2 regions of the Ensifer sp. GW821-FHT05G01 genome follow, and region 1 is predicted to be linked to the other one. Evidence: riboswitches for the same ligand, from Rfam matches in the RefSeq annotation. Region 1 holds a riboswitch; the other holds the start of a gene.
What was found. Region 1 has a riboswitch for S-adenosylmethionine ahead of AC07UR_RS02280 (O-succinylhomoserine sulfhydrylase). Riboswitches for the same ligand answer to the same signal wherever they lie in the genome.

Region 1 (8,824 bases):
TGTCGCCAAAGGCATCGGCGGCGGCTTTCCGCTCGGCGCGTGCCTCGCGACGGAAGAGGCAGCTGCCGGCATGGTCGCCGGTACACACGGTTCGACCTATGGCGGCAACCCACTTGCCATGGCGGTCGGTAACGCTGTGCTCGACGTCATCCTGGCCGACGGTTTCATGGAGCATGTCCGCGACGTCGCCCTGGTCTTCCGCCAGGGGCTCGCGTCGCTCAAAGATCGTTTCCCCGATGTGATCGAGGATATCCGCGGCGACGGGCTGATGCTCGGCATCAAGGTCAAGGGGCCTTCGGCGGATCTCCTGAAGGCAATCCGTGCCGAGAAGCTGCTGGCCGTTCCGGCCGGCGAGAACGTGCTGCGCCTGCTGCCGCCGCTGACCGTGACGGCCGAAGAAGCGCGCGAGGGTCTGGCGCGCATCGAACGCGCAGCTGAAGCGGTGAGAAGCGCGAGCGGCACTGCCGCAGCCTAATTTTTGAACCCGGAGATCGGCAGCGATTTTCCTAAGGGTCCATGCGTGAACCCGAGGCGTCGAAGCGTTTTTTAATCTTCGGCCCCGGCCGCGCTTCAGGGCCATTCTGAGGACAGGAATTGACTACGATGGCAGGCACAAGACACTTCATCGATCTTTCGGCCATGACGGCAGCGGATCTCAGGACGATCATTGACGACGCGCGCGTGCGAAAGACGGCGACCAAGGCCGGAACCGCCGAAAAGCCGCTCGCCGGCAAGATGCTTGCGATGATCTTCGAAAAGCCGTCCACCCGTACCCGCGTTTCCTTCGATGTCGGCATGCGCCAGCTCGGCGGCGAGACCCTGTTTCTCTCTGGCACCGAGATGCAGCTCGGCCGCGCCGAGACCATCGGCGACACCGCCAAGGTGCTGTCGCGCTACGTCGACGCGATCATGATCCGCACAACCGATCACCGCCGGCTTCTCGAACTTGCCGAACACGCGACCGTGCCTGTCATCAATGGTTTGACCGACGACACGCATCCCTGCCAGATCATGGCCGACATCATGACCTTCGAGGAGCATCGCGGACCGGTGAAGGGCAAGACCATCGCCTGGACCGGTGACGGCAACAATGTGCTGCATTCGCTGATCGAGGGCTCGGCCCGCTTCGGCTACCGTATGAACATGGCGGTGCCGCTCGGCTCCGAGCCGCATGACAAGATCCTCAACTGGGCGCGCAACAACGGCGGCGAGATCCTGCTGTGCCACGAGGCCGAACAAGCCGTTGCCGGCGCCCACTGCGTCGTCACCGATACCTGGATCTCGATGAACCAGGAGCATCGCGCCCGCGGCCACAACGTCTTCCAGCCCTTCCAGGTCAACGAGGCGTTGATGAAACACGCCTCGTCGGACGCCCTGTTCATGCACTGCCTGCCGGCACACCGCGGCGAGGAGGTGACCGACGAGGTCATCGACGGCCCCCAGTCGGTGGTGTTCGACGAGGCGGAGAACCGGCTGCATGCGCAGAAGTCGATCATCGCCTGGTGCATGGGGCTCGTCTGACCGGCGAGCGCGCCCCTTGAAATTTGCCGCGTGCGACCCGATTTAGGCCGCATGCGGGACGTTCCTGGGTCGAAACCACGGACGCACCCCGACGACAGGCAGGGCATGACGGGCCGGAAAATGGCACATGCCTGCTGGACAAATCCGTTTATGGCGGGATCAAATAGGATGACGGGCAGGCTGCGCCGGGGGATGTTCATGTCCTTCGCGCGGCCTTCTCCGGTTACGTAAGGAGCTGCAGATGACTGAGATGGCGCCCGGACTTGGCGAATTCGATTTTGCCGGTGACGACCATGTCGTGCCCTTCCAGGTGGAAGGCCTCGATGTTCGCGGCCGCGCGGTCCAGCTCGGCCCGATGCTCGATGCCATCCTTGAGCGCCACAACTATCCGCTTCCGGTCGCCCGGCTCGTCGCCGAGACCGTGGTGCTGACTGTGCTGCTCGGCACGTCGCTGAAGTTCGACGGCAAGCTCATCGTCCAGACGAAGAGTGACGGTCCCGTCGATCTCGTGGTCGCCGATTTTGCCACGCCCGACAAGGTGCGCGCCTATGCCCGCTTCAACGAGGAAGCGCTTGCCGATGCCTTGAAGGACGGGCGCACGCAGTCGCACGAACTGCTCGGCAAGGGCATTCTCGCCTTCACCATCGATCAGGGCGCCCATACCCAGCGCTATCAGGGCATCGTCGCGCTCGATGGCGCCACGCTCGAGGAAATTGCCGGCGTGTATTTCCGCCAGTCGGAGCAGATCCCGACCAAGGTGCGCCTCGGCGTCGCAGAGTTGCTCGACCGCGACGAGAACGGCAAGCCGCGCCATCGCTGGCGTGCCGGCGGCATGGTTGCGCAGTTTCTGCCGGATGCACCGGACCGCATGCGCCAGCCGGATCTTTCGGGCGGCGACGGTGACGACAACGACGATCTCTTCGACGAGGACGATCTGTGGGCGGAAGCCAAGGTCATGGTCGAGACGATCGATGCCGACGAGCTGACCGATCCGATGGTCGGCACGGAGCGCCTGCTCTATCGGCTGTTCCACGAACGCGGCGTTCGCGTCTATCAGCCGCAGGCCGTCTATGATCGCTGCAGCTGTTCGCGCGAAAAGATCCGTTCGGTACTGACCGGGCTGCATGCCGACGACATCGAGAGCACGATCGAGGACGGCTTGATCAAGGTGACGTGCGAGTTTTGCTCGACCACCTATCGCTTCGAGGCAAGCGAAGTCCGTCAGCAGTAGACTGGCTAATTCAGGGTTCGCACGAGCCCTGGTGAATCGAGCGAGAAGGCGGGGATGGCCACGTTGAAGTGTTCTCCGCCTTCCGATTCCATGCTGTAGTGGCCGAACATGACGCCAGACGGCGTATCGAGCGGGCATCCGGAAGAGTATTCGTAGGTGTCGCCCGGGTTCAGCAACGGCTGCTCGCCGATGACGCCGGGTCCGCTGACCTCGTCCACCTGACCGTTCTCGTCGGTAATATGCCAGTAGCGCGTCATCAGCCGGACCGCCTCGGTCGAATGGTTGGCGATGACGATGCGGTAGCCCCAGACATAGCGGCTGTCATCCGGATCAGATTGCTCTTCCAGATAGTACGGCTCCACCGTAACTTCTATGTCGCGAGTGAGCGCGCGATACATGGGCAACACCTTGTTTCAAGTCTTTCAGGGTATTCTACAGCAATATGGTTTCGTCAAGAATAACGGCAGGATTGCATGCGTTGCCTGCAACACGGCGGGAAGGCTGCGCCGATGCTTGATGGCGCGGTGAGAAAACATCTGGATCCGATGCTGGATCGCGTGGGCGCCGCGCTCGCCCGCGGGGGCATCAGCGCCAATGCTGTCACGATCGCCGGCCTGGTGCTCGGCCTCGTTGCCGCTGCCCTGATAGCCGGGCAATTCTATCTCGCAGGCGCCATCCTTATCGTCGTCAGCCGGCTTTGCGATGGGCTCGACGGCGCCGTGGCGCGGGCAACGCGCAAGACGGATTTCGGCGGTTTCCTCGATATCGTGCTCGACTTCGTCTTCTATGGCGCCATCCCGCTTGGCTTCATCCTCGCCGATCCGCAGGCCAATGGGCTCGCCGGCGGGCTGCTGCTCTTCTCGTTCTACGTCAATGGTGCGAGTTTTCTTGCCTATGCCATCATGGCCGAGAAGCGAGCGATGACGACGGATGTGCGGGGGGGAAAGTCGCTCTACTTCACCACAGGGCTCGCCGAGGCGACGGAGACGATCGCCGTCTTCCTGGCCTTCTGTCTGTTCCCGGCGTGGTTTTCGGTACTGGCGACGCTGTTTGCCGTCGTCTGCCTCTACACGGCCCTCTCGCGCATCATGCTCGCGCGAATGGGGTTTCGCGACCGGCAGTAGTGGCCGCCCGCTGTCCGGGCGGCCATCCTGTCCGTCGATGTCAGGCCTTGACGCTCTTCAGCGCGCGGGCAAAGTCCTCGACGATGTCGTCGCTGTCCTCGATGCCGGCGGAGAAACGCACGGTGCCGGCGGAGATGCCGAGTTCGTCGCGCGCCTCGTCGGTCAGGTTCTTGTGCGTCGTCGTTGCCGGATGCGTGATCAGGCTCTTGCTGTCGCCGAGATTGTTGGAAATGCGGGCGATCTGCAGTGCGTTCTGCAGCGCGAAGGCCGCGTCCTTGCCGCCCTTGAGTTCGAAGGCGACGAGGGTCGAGCCGCCGGTCATCTGCTTGGCGATGATGTCGGCCTGCGGGTGGTCCTTGCGGCCCGGGTAGATCACCTTGGCGACCTGAGGCTGCTCGGCCAGGAAGTCGGCGACGCGGCGGGCATTCTCCGTCTGCTGCTTGACGCGCAGCGGCAGGGTCTCGATGCCCTTCAGCAGCGTCCAGGCGTTGAACGGCGACATTGCCGGGCCGGTGTGGCGGAAGTAATCGTGCAGATGCTCGTTGATCCAGTCCTTGTCGGACAGAACCACGCCACCGAGGCACCGGCCCTGGCCGTCGATATGCTTGGTGGCCGAGTAGACGACGATATGAGCGCCCAGTTCAAGCGGCTTCTGGAACAGCGGCGTGGCGAAGACGTTGTCGACCACGACCTTGGCGCCGATCTGGTTGGCCAATTTGGCAACGCCGGCAATGTCGATGACTTCGAGCGTCGGGTTGGTCGGGCTTTCCAGGAAGAAGACCTTGGTGTTCTTCTGGATTGCCTTTTCCCAGTTGGCGAGATCGCGTCCATCGACCAGCGTGCATTCGATGCCGTATTTTGGCGCCAGCGTCTCGACCACCCAGCGGCAAGAGCCGAAGAGGGCGCGGGCAGCAACGATGTGATCGCCGGCCTTCAGCTGGCAGAGAATGGCGGCGGCGACTGCGGCCATGCCCGATGCCGTGGCGCGCGCATCTTCGGCGCCTTCCAGCATGCACATGCGCTTTTCGAACATGTCGTTGGTCGGGCTGCCATACCGGGCATAGATGAAGCCTTCGGTCTCGCCCTTGAAGCGCGCTTCCGCCGCCTCGGATGTCTCGTAGACGAAACCCTGGGTGAGGAAGATTGCTTCGGACGTCTCGCCGTGCTGGGAGCGGGTCGTTCCGCCGTGGACGAGTTGGGTTGCCGGGCGCCAGTTTTTGCTCATGTGACGGTCACCTTCAAAAACAAAAAAACCGGCCGCGTGAAGGGCCGGTTTGATACCCGGCCTTTTTAGCTACTTGTTTAACGTGGCTGCAAGCCGACCGGCCAAATCACCACGGGATAAAGCTCCAATACTGCTTGGGTGCGCTTGCGTCAATTCCTGGAGTTTGGTTTTGTCTCGCAACTGAAAAGAGGATCGAAATGGGCCGCGAGACTGGGATTTTGGCCGACCGCGCGATCGCCGCGCTGTTTGAAGCCGGACGCTTGAAAAGCGAGAAGGCGCTGGATGCCGATCAGATCCAGCCGGCAAGCCTCGATCTGCGCCTCGGCGCCAAGGCGTTTCGCGTGCGGGCAAGCTTCATGCCGGGCCCGTCGCACCTCGTTGCCGACAAGCTTGACCGGCTGAAGCTGCATGTCGTCGATCTCTCCGAAGGTGCGGTGCTGGAGACCGGCTGCGTCTATATCGTGCCGTTGATGGAGAGCCTAGACCTGCCGGAAACCATGTCGGCGTCCGCCAACCCGAAGAGCTCCACCGGTCGCCTCGACATCTTCACCCGCGTCATCACCGATCGCGCCCAGGAGTTCGACAAGATCCCGGCCGGCTATCGCGGACCGCTCTATCTCGAAATCAGCCCGCGCACCTTCCCGATCGTCGTCAGGCGTGGTTCGCGCCTGTCGCAGATCCGCTTCCGCACCGGCCAGGCGCTGCTCTCCGAGCAGGAACTGCTGGCGTTGCATGAAAGCGACGTGCTGGTTGCAAGCGAAAAGCCCAATGTCAGCGGCGGCGGCATCGCGCTGTCGATCGATCTCAAGGGCACCGGCCCGGACGGGCTGATCGGCTATCGCGGCAAGCACCACACCGCCGTCGTCGATGTCGACAAGAAGGCGCAGCACGCGGTCTTCGACTTCTGGGAGCCGCTCTATAGCCGCGGCCGTGACGAGCTGATCCTCGATCCCGACGAGTTTTACATTCTGGTGTCGCGCGAAGCCGTGCACGTTCCGCCGCTTTATGCTGCCGAGATGACCCCGTTCGATCCGCTGGTCGGCGAGTTCCGCGTGCACTATGCCGGCTTCTTTGACCCGGGCTTCGGGCATGCGTCAGCCGGCGGAACCGGCAGCCGCGCCGTACTCGAAGTGCGCAGCCACGAGGTGCCCTTCATCCTCGAGCATGGCCAAATCGTCGGTCGGCTGGTCTATGAGCATATGCTTGAACGTCCGGCAGGGCTTTACGGCCTCGGTCTCGGCTCCAACTATCAGGCGCAGGGCCTCAAGCTCTCCAAGCATTTCCACGCGGAGTAACAGAAAAAGTGCCGTTGCGCGTCGGCGCGGCGCAACGGTGCTTGACAGATGCATGCGGTTGAGGAAGTTTCCGAAACGCTGCGGGTGTAGTTCAGTGGTAGAACGCCAGCTTCCCAAGCTTGATGTCGTCGGTTCGATCCCGATCACCCGCTCCACTTTTCTCTTCAATAACAGCCAGCCAGGCTTTAAGCCGGCATCCCTGCGTGCGACGGACCGACCCGCAGCGCGCCGAAGCCAGTAGCCAGCCCGGTTCCATCCGGCTAATCTCCGCGTCACCCATGAATCATCCGCGGCTTTGCAGGCCGTATGGCATCACGAAGAGACGCGCTGGCCCTTGCCCATGAAAATTCACCGACTGCTGGCCCTCTGCGTCTATCTGATCGCGGCGCCGCTTGCCGCCCAGCCCAAGGACCTGCCCAATCTGTTCGATGCGCGTGAGCGCATCGCCAAGCCGGACCTTACCGGCCTTGCGCGGCTCAGGTTCCTGACGACGGTGGATTTCCCGCCGTTCAACTTCATCGACCAGTCGGGCAAACTTTCGGGTTTCCATGTCGACCTGGTGCGCGAGATCTGCCGCGAACTCGATATCGAAGCCAAATGCCAGATCCAGGCGGTGACCTATGCCGAGCTGCTGCCGGCGCTGGAAGAAGGCCAGGGCGAGGCGGTCGCAGCCGGCATCGCCGTCAGTCCGGAACTGCGCCAGCGCTTCGGCTTTTCGCGCCCCTTCATGCGGCTTCCCGCGCGCTTCGCCGTCAACACCAAGGCGGCCGGCGCGGTCACGGACCCATCGGGCCTCAAGGGCAAAGTGGTCGGCGTCGTTTCCGGCACCACCCACGAGGTGATGTTCAGGGCTTTCTTCCCCAAGCTCGAAGCCAAGGTCTTTCCGGATCGTGATGCGATGCTCGCCGCCCTGCAGAAGGGCGAGGTAGCGGCCGTCTTTTCCGACGGCATGCAGCTTTCCTTCTGGGTGTCGGGCGGCGCTGCTGCGGGATGCTGCGGGCTTGTCGATGGTGCCTATTTCTCGCAGCGCTTTCTGGGGGAAGGCCTGACGATCATGAACCGAAAGGCGGAGCCGGCGCTGACGCAAGCGATCGATCACGCCCTGCTGGCTCTTTCACGCAGCGGGCGGCTCGACGAGATTTACCTGCGCTATTTCCCGAACGGCATCTACTGAAGCCCGTATGTCGTCCGCGCAAAACCGCTGCGCACTTTTGCGCAACATGCTTTGATCAGTTACGCCGGAACGGCAGGAGCAACGACCACAACAACCTGGTCGGCGCACTGCGCCCATAGTCGGTGAGCCCTGTTTCGATCGCCTCGTCGCCCCGTCTAGGCCGGTCGGTATAGGTCGAGAACAGCCGGTCCCAGATCGCCAGGTTGAAGCCGTAGTTCGAATCTGTCTCCGAGCGCTCGGTCGAGTGGTGGATGCGGTGCATGTCGGGCGTGACGATCAGCGGCCGCAGTGCCCGGTCGAGGCGGGGCGGCAGCCGCAGATTGGCGTGGTTGAACATGGCAGCAGCGTTGAGCACGATCTCGAACAAGAGAACGGCGACGGCAGGCGCCCCGAGCGCGACGATGATCGCGATCTTCCAGGCCATCGAGACGATGATCTCCAGCGGATGAAACCGCAAAGCCGTGGTCAGATCGACGCCCGGGTCGGCGTGATGGACCCGGTGCATCCGCCAGAAGAGCGGAACCTTGTGAAAGGCGACGTGTTCCAGCCAGATGGCAAAGTCGAGCACGACGAAGGTGATCACGCCGGCGACGAGCGGGGGAATGCTCAGTGCAGGTAGCAGACCGTATCCCCGCGCCCCGGCCCAGAATGCCGCACCGGTCGCTGCAGCCGGGAAGATCAGCCGCAGCGAAAGCGAAGACAGGACCAGAATGGAGAGGTTGGTAAGCCAGCGGCGTGCCTTCAGCGCCTTTTGCAACTCCGGCCGCTCCAGCCGCGGGTGCCAAAGTTCGAGCACCGCCATGGCGGCAAAGACCGAGAGAAAGGCCGCAAGGCGCCACAGGGGTTCTGTCACGCCGAAAAGCTGCATCCGTTACGCCCTCGCTGCCGTCTTTCTGTGAAGCGATATCATGCTTCGGCGGCGCTGCGCCAAGACACGTTGACGTGAGCAGGTCGCGTGGGCGCCGTTACTTGCGAAAACGGGCAAGAGCACCGCGCTCGATTGCAGCGCAGGTAAGCTTGTCGAGGCCCAGGCGATCGCGCAGCAGCTGAAGCAAACGGATTTCCTCGTTGCGGATGCGCTGGTCTGCGGCCGCAATCTCGACGGCAAGTGCATAGGCGGTTTCGTGCAGCCGCTCGGGCAGGGCTTCGCGCACGATCTCGAGCACGATGTCGAGACCCTCGGGGGCGGCGAGTTGTGCGGCGCATTCGTGGCCGACGAGCACGAGCTGGTCCTCGTCGAAGCCTTCGAAGGCG
Region 2 (8,824 bases), on a different contig from region 1:
GCAAGCAGGATCTGCATCAGCCAGGGGATCAGGTACGGCCGACCGGGACGATCGGGAACCCCGGTTTCCTTGCGCAGGTCGTTGAGGCCGACGACGAAACAATCGAGCCTGCCGCCGAAGGTGCGGCCGGTCTCGGCGATCGCGGGTGCATTGACGACGCCGCGCGGCGTCTCGATCATCGCCCAGAGGCGCAAGCTCTCCGGCGCGTCGTTGTCCGCTAGCCAGTCGGCGGCGATCTGGATATCAGCAGGGCTTTCGACCTTGGGCAAGAGGATCGCATCGGGCTTTGCCTGGAGAGCCGCCGCCAGATCCTGCTGGCCGAAGCCCGATCCCAGCGCATTGATGCGGATGACGATCTCACAGTCCGGCCGGCTTTCGGTGAGATGGCGGACGAGCCCGTCGCGCGCCTCGGCCTTGCGCTCGGGCGCCACCGCATCTTCAAGGTCGAAGATAGCGGCATCGGCGGCCAGTTGTGAAACCTTGGCGAGTGCGCGGACATTGTCTGCCGGCACGCAGAGCACCGAACGGCGCAGGCGAACGGGGTGATGTTCGATCGGTTTTGTCATGCGGCAGTTGTGCCCGCCTTTCATTTTTTCCGCAAGGCGAGGCGAACGGCCGCACCCCTCTTGCAAGCGGCGACGGCAACCCCCACATCGGGACCAGAAAGGTGACGATCATGCAAAGCATACGTTCTGTTCTCTTTACGGCTGTAGCCATCACCATCACGCTGGCAGCCTTCGTGTTCACCGCGTCGCTTGCGCTCGCGCTCGCCGGCATCGCCGCCGTTGTCGCGATCGGCAGCGCCATTGCCGCCCGGCTGAACTTCAAGGCAGCCCGTGCAACGGCACGCCCGACCTCCGGCCCCGCCCCGCGCGAAATGCGCATCTGGAACGACGGCCGCGGCACCATCATCGATCTCTAGGGATCGCGGTCCCCCAATCGCTGCCCCCCAAAGAGCGTTTCCGGCTTGGTTCAGGCCGAGGCACGGAAGCGCTCCAACTTGTTGCTTCTGCACATTCCTGACGGAAAATCGCTTCGCGATTGCTCGACGCGCCGAAGCGTTGTCCAGCGCGGCAGCTCACCCCCGTGCGACTTTTTTTTGCGATACCCCTGTCGGCAAGTCCCCTCTGCGTTCGTCCTTGGATCAGGCCAGCAAAGACCATGGCCAGGTTATCATTCCTCAATAGGAGCATGACATGGACAGCACGACGCAGAAAACAGACGCAAACCAGTTGCCGCAGGCCCTGAACGGGCTGGTACCCTATCTGCAGGTCGAAGGCGCCGCCAAGGCTGCGGAATTCTACAAGCGCGCCTTCGGCGCCAAGGAAGCCTATCGGCAACCGGTCGACGATCAGGGACGGACGATGCACATCCATCTCCACATCAACGGCAGTTCCCTGATGTTGAGCGACGCCTATCCGGAATACGGCCATCCCCTGGAAAAGCCGCAGGCCTTCAGCCTGATGCTGCCGGTCGACGACATCGACGCGTGGTGGAGCAAGGCGGTTGCCGCCGGCGCCGAAGTGGTGATGCCGATCGAGGTGATGTTCTGGGGCGATCGCTATGGGCAGTTGCGCGACCCCTTCGGCGTGCTCTGGGCGCTGAACGCACCGACGAAGGCAGGCTAAGCCAAGGCAGGCTAGGCTCAGGCAGGTTGAAACCGGCACCAGAATCCGGCCGATGTCCGCCAAGCCGAGCGGCCAGGGCGCTCCAACGCAGACAACAACCGCTATGACCGCGGCCGGGTAGGTGATTTCACCCGCCCGGCAGCTGCCTTCAGGATAGATTTTCCTTCATTTCGGCACAAAACTGATCTAAACGCTTACGCAACATTTCGCTGAAATCGAAGGCCTGAAGTTATGGAAAAGTTCGTCAAGCTCACCGGCGTCGCCGCTCCCCTCCCCGTCGTCAACGTCGACACGGATATGATCATTCCGAAGGATTACCTGAAGACGATCAAGCGCACCGGCCTCGGCACCGGACTTTTCGCCGAAGCGCGCTACAACGAAGACGGCTCGGTCAACCCGGATTTCGTGCTCAACAAGCCCGCTTACCAGAACGCCAAGATCCTGGTCGCCGGCGACAACTTCGGCTGCGGTTCCTCGCGCGAGCATGCGCCGTGGGCGCTTCTCGACTTCGGCATCCGCTGCGTGATCTCGACCTCGTTTGCCGACATCTTCTACAACAACTGTTTCAAGAACGGCATCCTGCCGATCGTCGTCAGCCAGGAGAACCTCGACAAGCTGATGGACGACGCCTCGCGCGGCTCCAACGCCATCCTGTCGATCGACCTGGAATCCCAGGAAATCACCGGCCCGGACGGCGGCACAGTCAAGTTTGAGATCGATGCCTTCAAGCGCCACTGCCTGCTGAACGGCCTCGACGACATCGGCCTGACGCTGGAGAAGGCAACAGCCATCGACACCTTCGAAAAGTCGACTGCCGCCTCGCGCCCCTGGGCGTGAGCTGAAGGGATGACGCGCAAGCTCATCTCCTCCGGTTCACCCTTCGAGAAGACGGCAGGCTATTCGCGTGCCGTCGCCAAGGGTGACTGGTGCTTTGTTTCCGGCACCACCGGCTACGACTACGCCACCATGACCATGCCGGAAACGGTGGAAGAGCAGGCACGCAATTGCCTGAAGACGATCGAGGGCGCGCTGAAGGAAGCGGGCTTCTCGCTCGCAGATGTCGTGCGCAACCACTACTACGTCACCGATGCCAGCTTCGCCGACCGGGTGTTTCCGATCTTCGGCGAGATGTTCGGCGACATCCGGCCAGCCGCCACCATGATCGTCTGCGATCTCATCCGACCGGAAATGCTGATCGAGATCGAGGTTACCGCCTTCCGCGGTTGACCTCTGGCGGGCTGCCGCCGGCACGGCATTGGCAGCCGCCCCGCTTATGCGCTACTGCAGAGGTAGGACGACGGGCTCTTCGCAGAGCCGTCGCCCGCATCCCCATGACCGGAAGAAGCCCCATGCAATTCGAAGGCACCGCCGACTATATCGCCGACAAGGACCTGATGATCGCGGTCAACGCCGCGATCCGGCTGGAACGGCCGCTGCTCGTCAAGGGCGAGCCCGGCACCGGCAAGACCGAGCTTGCCCGCCAGATCGCCGCAGCCCTCGAGCTCGAGCTCATCGAGTGGAGCGTCAAGTCGACGACCAAGGCGCAGCAGGGGCTCTATGAATATGACGCCGTCTCGCGCCTGCGCGACAGCCAGCTCGGCGACGCGCGCGTCAACGACGTCAGGAACTACATTCGCAAGGGCAAGCTCTGGCAGGCATTCGAGGCCGGAAAACGCGTCGTGCTTTTGATCGACGAGATCGACAAGGCCGACATCGAGTTTCCGAACGACCTGCTGCAGGAACTCGACCGCATGGAGTTCCACGTCTACGAGACCAACGAGATGATCCAGGCCCGCCAGCGGCCGATCGTCATCATTACCTCCAACAACGAGAAGGAGCTGCCGGACGCTTTCCTGCGCCGCTGCTTCTTCCACTATATCCGCTTTCCCGACGCCGACACGCTCGCCCGCATCGTCGAGGTGCACTATCCCGGCATTCGCAAAACCCTGCTTTCGGCAGCCCTTGCCGCCTTCTACGACATCCGCCAGGTGCCGGGACTGAAGAAGAAGCCTTCGACTTCCGAAGCGCTCGACTGGATCCGCCTGCTCGTTGCCGACGAGATCGACCCGGCCGACCTGCGCGCCGATCCGAAAACCATGCTGCCGAAGCTGCATGGCGCGCTGCTCAAGAACGAGCAGGACGTCCATCTCTTCGAACGCCTGGCCTTCATGGCGCGCCGCGACCAATGAAGCCAGACGCCCACAAGGTGCTGATCTACGCCACCTGGCGGGAGCAGCTGCTGGTTTTCGACGAGCCGGACTTTCCTGAAATCGACCTGCAGGTCCCGGGCGGCACGATGGAGCCCGGCGAAAGCCCTGAGGTCGCGGCAGTCCGAGAGTTTGTCGAGGAGACAGGGTTGGCGCCGCCGGCATCACTGCTGCCGCTTGCAACGCAAGACTATCGCTTCACCAAGGATGGCCGCCAGATCTGGCACCGCCGGCACTATTTCCATGCGCAGCTTTCCGGCGAACAAAAGGAAACCTGGCTGCACTTCGAAATGACGCCGGACGGCGGCGGCCCGCCGATCCGCTTTCGCTTCTTCTGGCTCAGCGTCGACGAGGCCTTGCGCCGTCTCGGCTATGGCATGGAGGATAGTCTGGGCCTGCTGCGAGATTGCCCCTCTCCTCGGGTTTAACCCGAGGACTAACCCTCTCCCCGCAAGCGGGGAGAGGGGACGCGGACCACTTGATCGCCAGTGCATTTCGGCTGGCAGTGGGCAGTGGGTTCCTGTGGGCTAGCGAGGGGGCGTGCGCTTGCGGCATTGGTCCTTCTCCCCGCCTGCGGGGAGAAGGTCGCGGCAGCGGGATGAGGGGCCGGCCCACGCGAATCGTTTTTCATTGACCCCCGCGCCCTTGCCGCGCTATCAAATAATCCGTGGTGATTTGGCCGGCCGGCTTGCAGCCACGTTAAACAAATCGCTAAAGGGCCGAGGAAACGTGGATTTTCCGAGGACCGGTCGCGATCAATCGCCGCCGGTTTTTTTGTATTGATCGAGTGGAAGCCCCATGCCCATCAAGATACCCGATACGCTGCCCGCCTTCGAAACCCTCGCGACCGAGGGTGTGCGGGTGATGACCGAGACCGTGGCGATCCGTCAGGATATCCGCCCGCTCCAGATCGGGCTTCTCAACCTCATGCCCAACAAGGTCAAGACCGAGATCCAGATGGCGCGCCTCATTGGCGCCTCGCCGCTGCAGGTCGAGCTGTCGCTGATCCGCATCGGCGCGCACCGGGCAAAGAACACGTCGGAAGAACACCTGCTCGCCTTCTACGAGACCTGGGAAGAGGTGAAGGCCCGCAAGTTCGACGGCTTCATCATCACCGGCGCGCCCGTCGAAACGCTGGACTATGAGGACGTCACCTACTGGGACGAGCTGAAGCGTATCCTCGACTGGACGACGACCAACGTGCATTCGACGCTGAATGTCTGCTGGGGCGCGATGGCGGCGATCTACCATTTCCACGGCGTGCCGAAATATCCGCTGAAGGAGAAGGCCTTCGGCGTCTACCGCCACCAGAACCTGCAGCCCTCCTCCGTCTATCTCAACGGCTTCTCCGACGATTTCGCCGTGCCGGTGTCGCGCTGGACCGAAGTGCGCCGCGCCGACATCAATGGCGTGGCCGACCTTGAGATCCTGATGGAATCGAAGGAGATGGGCGTCTGCCTCGTGCACGAGCAGAGGGGCAAGCGCCTCTACATGTTCAACCACGTGGAGTATGATTCCACCTCGCTGTCGGACGAATATTTCCGGGACGTGGACGCCGGCGTGCCGATCAAGATGCCGCACGACTACTTTCCGCACAATGATCCGACCCTGCCGCCGCAGAACCGCTGGCGCAGCCACGCGCATCTGTTCTTCGGCAACTGGATCAACGAGATGTACCAGACGACGCCCTACGACATGGACCTGATCGGCCGGGGCGAAAGCTAGGGATCAGAGGCTGCGATGTTCATCCCCTTCTTCCTCGAATTGAAGGCTGCGAAGATCCCGGTGACACTCCGGGAATTCCTGTCCCTGATTGAGGGCATGGAGGCCGGCATCGCGACCTTCGATATCGAGGCGTTCTATTTTCTCGCGCGCACGGCGCTGGTGAAGGACGAGCGCCATATCGACCGCTTCGACGGCGTCTTTCGGCATTGTTTTTCCGGCCTCGAGGCCATCAATCCCCCTGATGAATTCGAACAGGCGGCCATCCCCGAGGACTGGCTGCGCAAGCTGGCCGAGAAGTATCTGACGGAAGAAGAGAAGCGCCTGGTCGAGAGCCTCGGCGGTTTCGAGACCCTGATGGAGACCTTGCGCCAGCGGCTCAGCGAACAGGAAGGGCGCCACCAGGGCGGCTCCAAATGGATCGGCACCGCCGGCACCTCGCCGTTCGGCGCCTACGGCTACAATCCCGAAGGTGTCCGGATCGGCCAGGACGGCTCGCGCCACCGCCGCGCCGTCAAGGTCTGGGACCGGCGCGAGTTCAGGGATTACGACGACACGGTCGAGCTCGGCACGCGCAACATCAAGGTGGCGCTCAAACGGCTCAGGCGCTGGGTGCGCCAGGGGGCGGCCGACGAACTCGACCTTTCCGGCACCATCCGCGCCACCGCCGAACACGGCTATCTCGATGTCGTGACGCGGCCGGAACGGCGCAACGCCGTCAAGCTCCTGATGTTCTTCGACGTCGGCGGCTCGATGGACGACCATATCCGCATCGTCGAGGAGCTGTTTTCCGCCGCACGCGGCGAATTCCGCCATATGGAGCACTTCTACTTCCACAACTGCGTCTACGAAGGCCTGTGGAAGGACAATCGCCGCCGACGGGCCGACATCACCCGCACGACGGAGTTGCTGCGCACCTATGGCGGCGACTACCGTGCGATCTTCGTCGGCGACGCATCGATGAGCCCCTATGAGATCAGCCACCCTGGGGGCTCGGTCGAGCATTGGAACGACGAGGCCGGCGGGCTCTGGCTGTCGCGCATCGCCGCCCACTTTCCCCGTTCCATCTGGCTCAATCCGGTCCCCGAAATGCACTGGGGCCATACCCAGTCGATCGCCATGATCAGAGGCCTCTTCGCGGGCCGCATGTTTCCGTTGACGCTCAGCGGACTGCAGGACGCGACGAAACAACTATCGCGCTGAATCTACCGCAGAAAATCTCGATTTCCGGTTGCCGATCCCCAGGAAATGACGCAGGTTGCTTGCCGCAAGGACGGGGAGAACCAGACGATGGACAAGCATGCGGACACGCAAATCTTCGGACACCTGCCATCGGGTGAGCCGGTTCATCGTGTCGTGCTTTCCGGTGGAGGCCTGACTGCCCATATTCTTACCTGGGGAAGCGTGATCCAGGACCTGCGGCTGGATGGCCATGAGCCGCCGTTGGTGCTCGGCTTTACCGATCTCGAGAGCTATGTCGCCCATTCTCCTTATTTCGGCGCGACGCCCGGCCGCTGTGCCAACCGCATCGGCGGCGGTCGCTTCACCCTCGATGGCGAGACCCACCAGCTCGAATGCAACGAAAAGGGCGTGACGCACCTGCATGGCGGCAGCGACAACATCGGCAAGCGCAACTGGACGATTGTCGAGCGGACGCGCGACAGCGTCACGCTGGAGATCACCGATCCGGATGGCCGCGCCGGATATCCGGGCAACTGCCAGATCCGCTGCACCTACCAGCTGAAGCCCGGCGGCCTGCTCAGTGTCGTCTACGAGACTAAGAGCGACAGGCCGACGCTCGCCAACGTCTGTCAGCACAGCTATTTCAATCTGGATGGCGGCGCGGATGCACTCGGCCACGACATCATGATTGCCGCCGACCATTATCTGCCGACCGACGAGCGCCAGGTGCCGACGGGGGAAATCCGCCCGGTCGAAGGCACCGCCTTCGATCTCAGGGAGATGACCTCGCTCAGGCGCCAGGCCGAGGGCGAACGCATCGCCTACGACCATAATTTCTGCCTCTCGCGGGAACGCATGGCGAAACACTCGGTCGCCCTTGCCCGCAGTCTCAATTCCGGCGTGACGATGGAAGTGCTGACGACCGAGCCCGGCGTCCAGCTCTATACCGGCTTCAAGCTCGACGTGCCGGTGCCCGGTCTCGAAGGACGTCGCTATGGCGCTTTTGCCGGCTTCTGTCTGGAAACCCAGGTGTGGCCGGATGCCGTCAATCACGAGGGCTTTCCGAACGCGGTTCTGCGCCCGGGCGAGACCCGTCGCCAGGAAACGGATTATGTCTTTATGAAGAGCTGAGAATTTTTGCCGAGACCATCGGTGACGCGTGCATTGCCGCGAACGTAAGCCATCACGGCTGCGGCTTGACCTACTTATCCAGGCTCTTCGCCCGAGGCGAAGAATAATTATATTACAATCGGTTGGGAAAATTGGAGCGGGTGAGGCGATTCGAACGCCCGACCCCAACCTTGGCAAGGTTGTGCTCTACCCCTGAGCTACACCCGCTCATTACCTCGGTCCGGGGGGTAGTCGGTGGACCGTGGGTGCCGCTGACTTGCGGCGACGGGCGCTATATGGCCTAAGCGATTTTGGAATGCAACAGGGAAATGTCGAGAAATCGAATATTTTTTGGGAGCCTCCTCAGGAAGCCCGCAAATGCCGCGTTTTCGCGCCCCACCGGCGTCTGTGAGATTGCACGCCGCGGCCGTTTTCCCCTAAAGCAGACTGGAAAAAAATCGATCGCCAGGAGAATCACCCCGATGAACGACGTGCAACCGAAGACCGCGGACGACCTTTTCCGCTTTCTCGACGATCTCGGCATCGAGCACAGCACAAAAAAACACGAGCCCGTGTTCACCGTGGCCGAATCGGTGGCGCTGCGTGACGAAATTCCCGGCGGCCACACCAAGAACCTCTTCGTGAAGGACAAGAAGGACAACTACTTCCTTTTGACCGTCGAGGAGCACGCGACCGTCGATCTGAAGACGGTGCACCAGGTCATCGGCGCGGCCAGCAAGGTTTCCTTCGGCAAGCCGGAGAAGCTGATGGAGTATCTCGGCGTCATCCCGGGAGCGGTCACGGCACTCGGCGCGATCAACGATACCGACGGCAACGTCAAGGTGATCATCGACGAGGAGCTGATGGCATTCGATGTGATCAACTGCCACCCGCTGTCCAACGACGCGACGACCTCGATCGGCTCGAAGGACCTGTTGCGCTTCATGGAAGCCACGGGACATGAACCGCTTGTCT

Region 2: it holds a riboswitch for S-adenosylmethionine, as region 1 does, so the genes downstream of both, metA (homoserine O-acetyltransferase MetA) here and AC07UR_RS02280 (O-succinylhomoserine sulfhydrylase) in region 1, are expected to answer to the same signal.

The regions. Positions count from the first base shown of each region.
Region 1 covers NZ_JBWKSC010000001.1:459,126-467,949, forward strand. Annotated here, with positions in the region: gene AC07UR_RS02255 (aspartate aminotransferase family protein) at 1-475, shown strand, start outside; gene argF (ornithine carbamoyltransferase) at 604-1,521, shown strand; gene AC07UR_RS02265 (Hsp33 family molecular chaperone) at 1,763-2,752, shown strand; gene apaG (Co2+/Mg2+ efflux facilitator ApaG/CorD) at 2,758-3,150, opposite strand; gene AC07UR_RS02275 (CDP-alcohol phosphatidyltransferase family protein) at 3,262-3,876, shown strand; gene AC07UR_RS02280 (O-succinylhomoserine sulfhydrylase) at 3,917-5,101, opposite strand; SAM riboswitch at 5,146-5,224, opposite strand; gene AC07UR_RS02285 (2'-deoxycytidine 5'-triphosphate deaminase) at 5,299-6,396, shown strand; tRNA gene AC07UR_RS02290 (tRNA-Gly) at 6,477-6,551, shown strand; gene AC07UR_RS02295 (transporter substrate-binding domain-containing protein) at 6,737-7,570, shown strand; gene AC07UR_RS02300 (sterol desaturase family protein) at 7,626-8,438, opposite strand; gene AC07UR_RS02305 (tellurite resistance TerB family protein) at 8,536-8,824, opposite strand, start outside.
Region 2 covers NZ_JBWKSC010000005.1:193,323-202,146, forward strand. Annotated here, with positions in the region: gene AC07UR_RS14605 (HpcH/HpaI aldolase/citrate lyase family protein) at 1-566, opposite strand, end outside; gene AC07UR_RS14610 (hypothetical protein) at 677-922, shown strand; gene AC07UR_RS14615 (VOC family protein) at 1,197-1,628, shown strand; gene leuD (3-isopropylmalate dehydratase small subunit) at 1,860-2,465, shown strand; gene AC07UR_RS14625 (RidA family protein) at 2,475-2,855, shown strand; gene AC07UR_RS14630 (AAA family ATPase) at 2,978-3,817, shown strand; gene AC07UR_RS14635 (NUDIX hydrolase) at 3,814-4,263, shown strand; SAM riboswitch at 4,493-4,570, shown strand; gene metA (homoserine O-acetyltransferase MetA) at 4,634-5,560, shown strand; gene AC07UR_RS14645 (vWA domain-containing protein) at 5,576-6,760, shown strand; gene AC07UR_RS14650 (aldose epimerase family protein) at 6,848-7,870, shown strand; tRNA gene AC07UR_RS14655 (tRNA-Gly) at 8,003-8,077, opposite strand; gene AC07UR_RS14660 (prolyl-tRNA synthetase associated domain-containing protein) at 8,332-8,824, shown strand, end outside.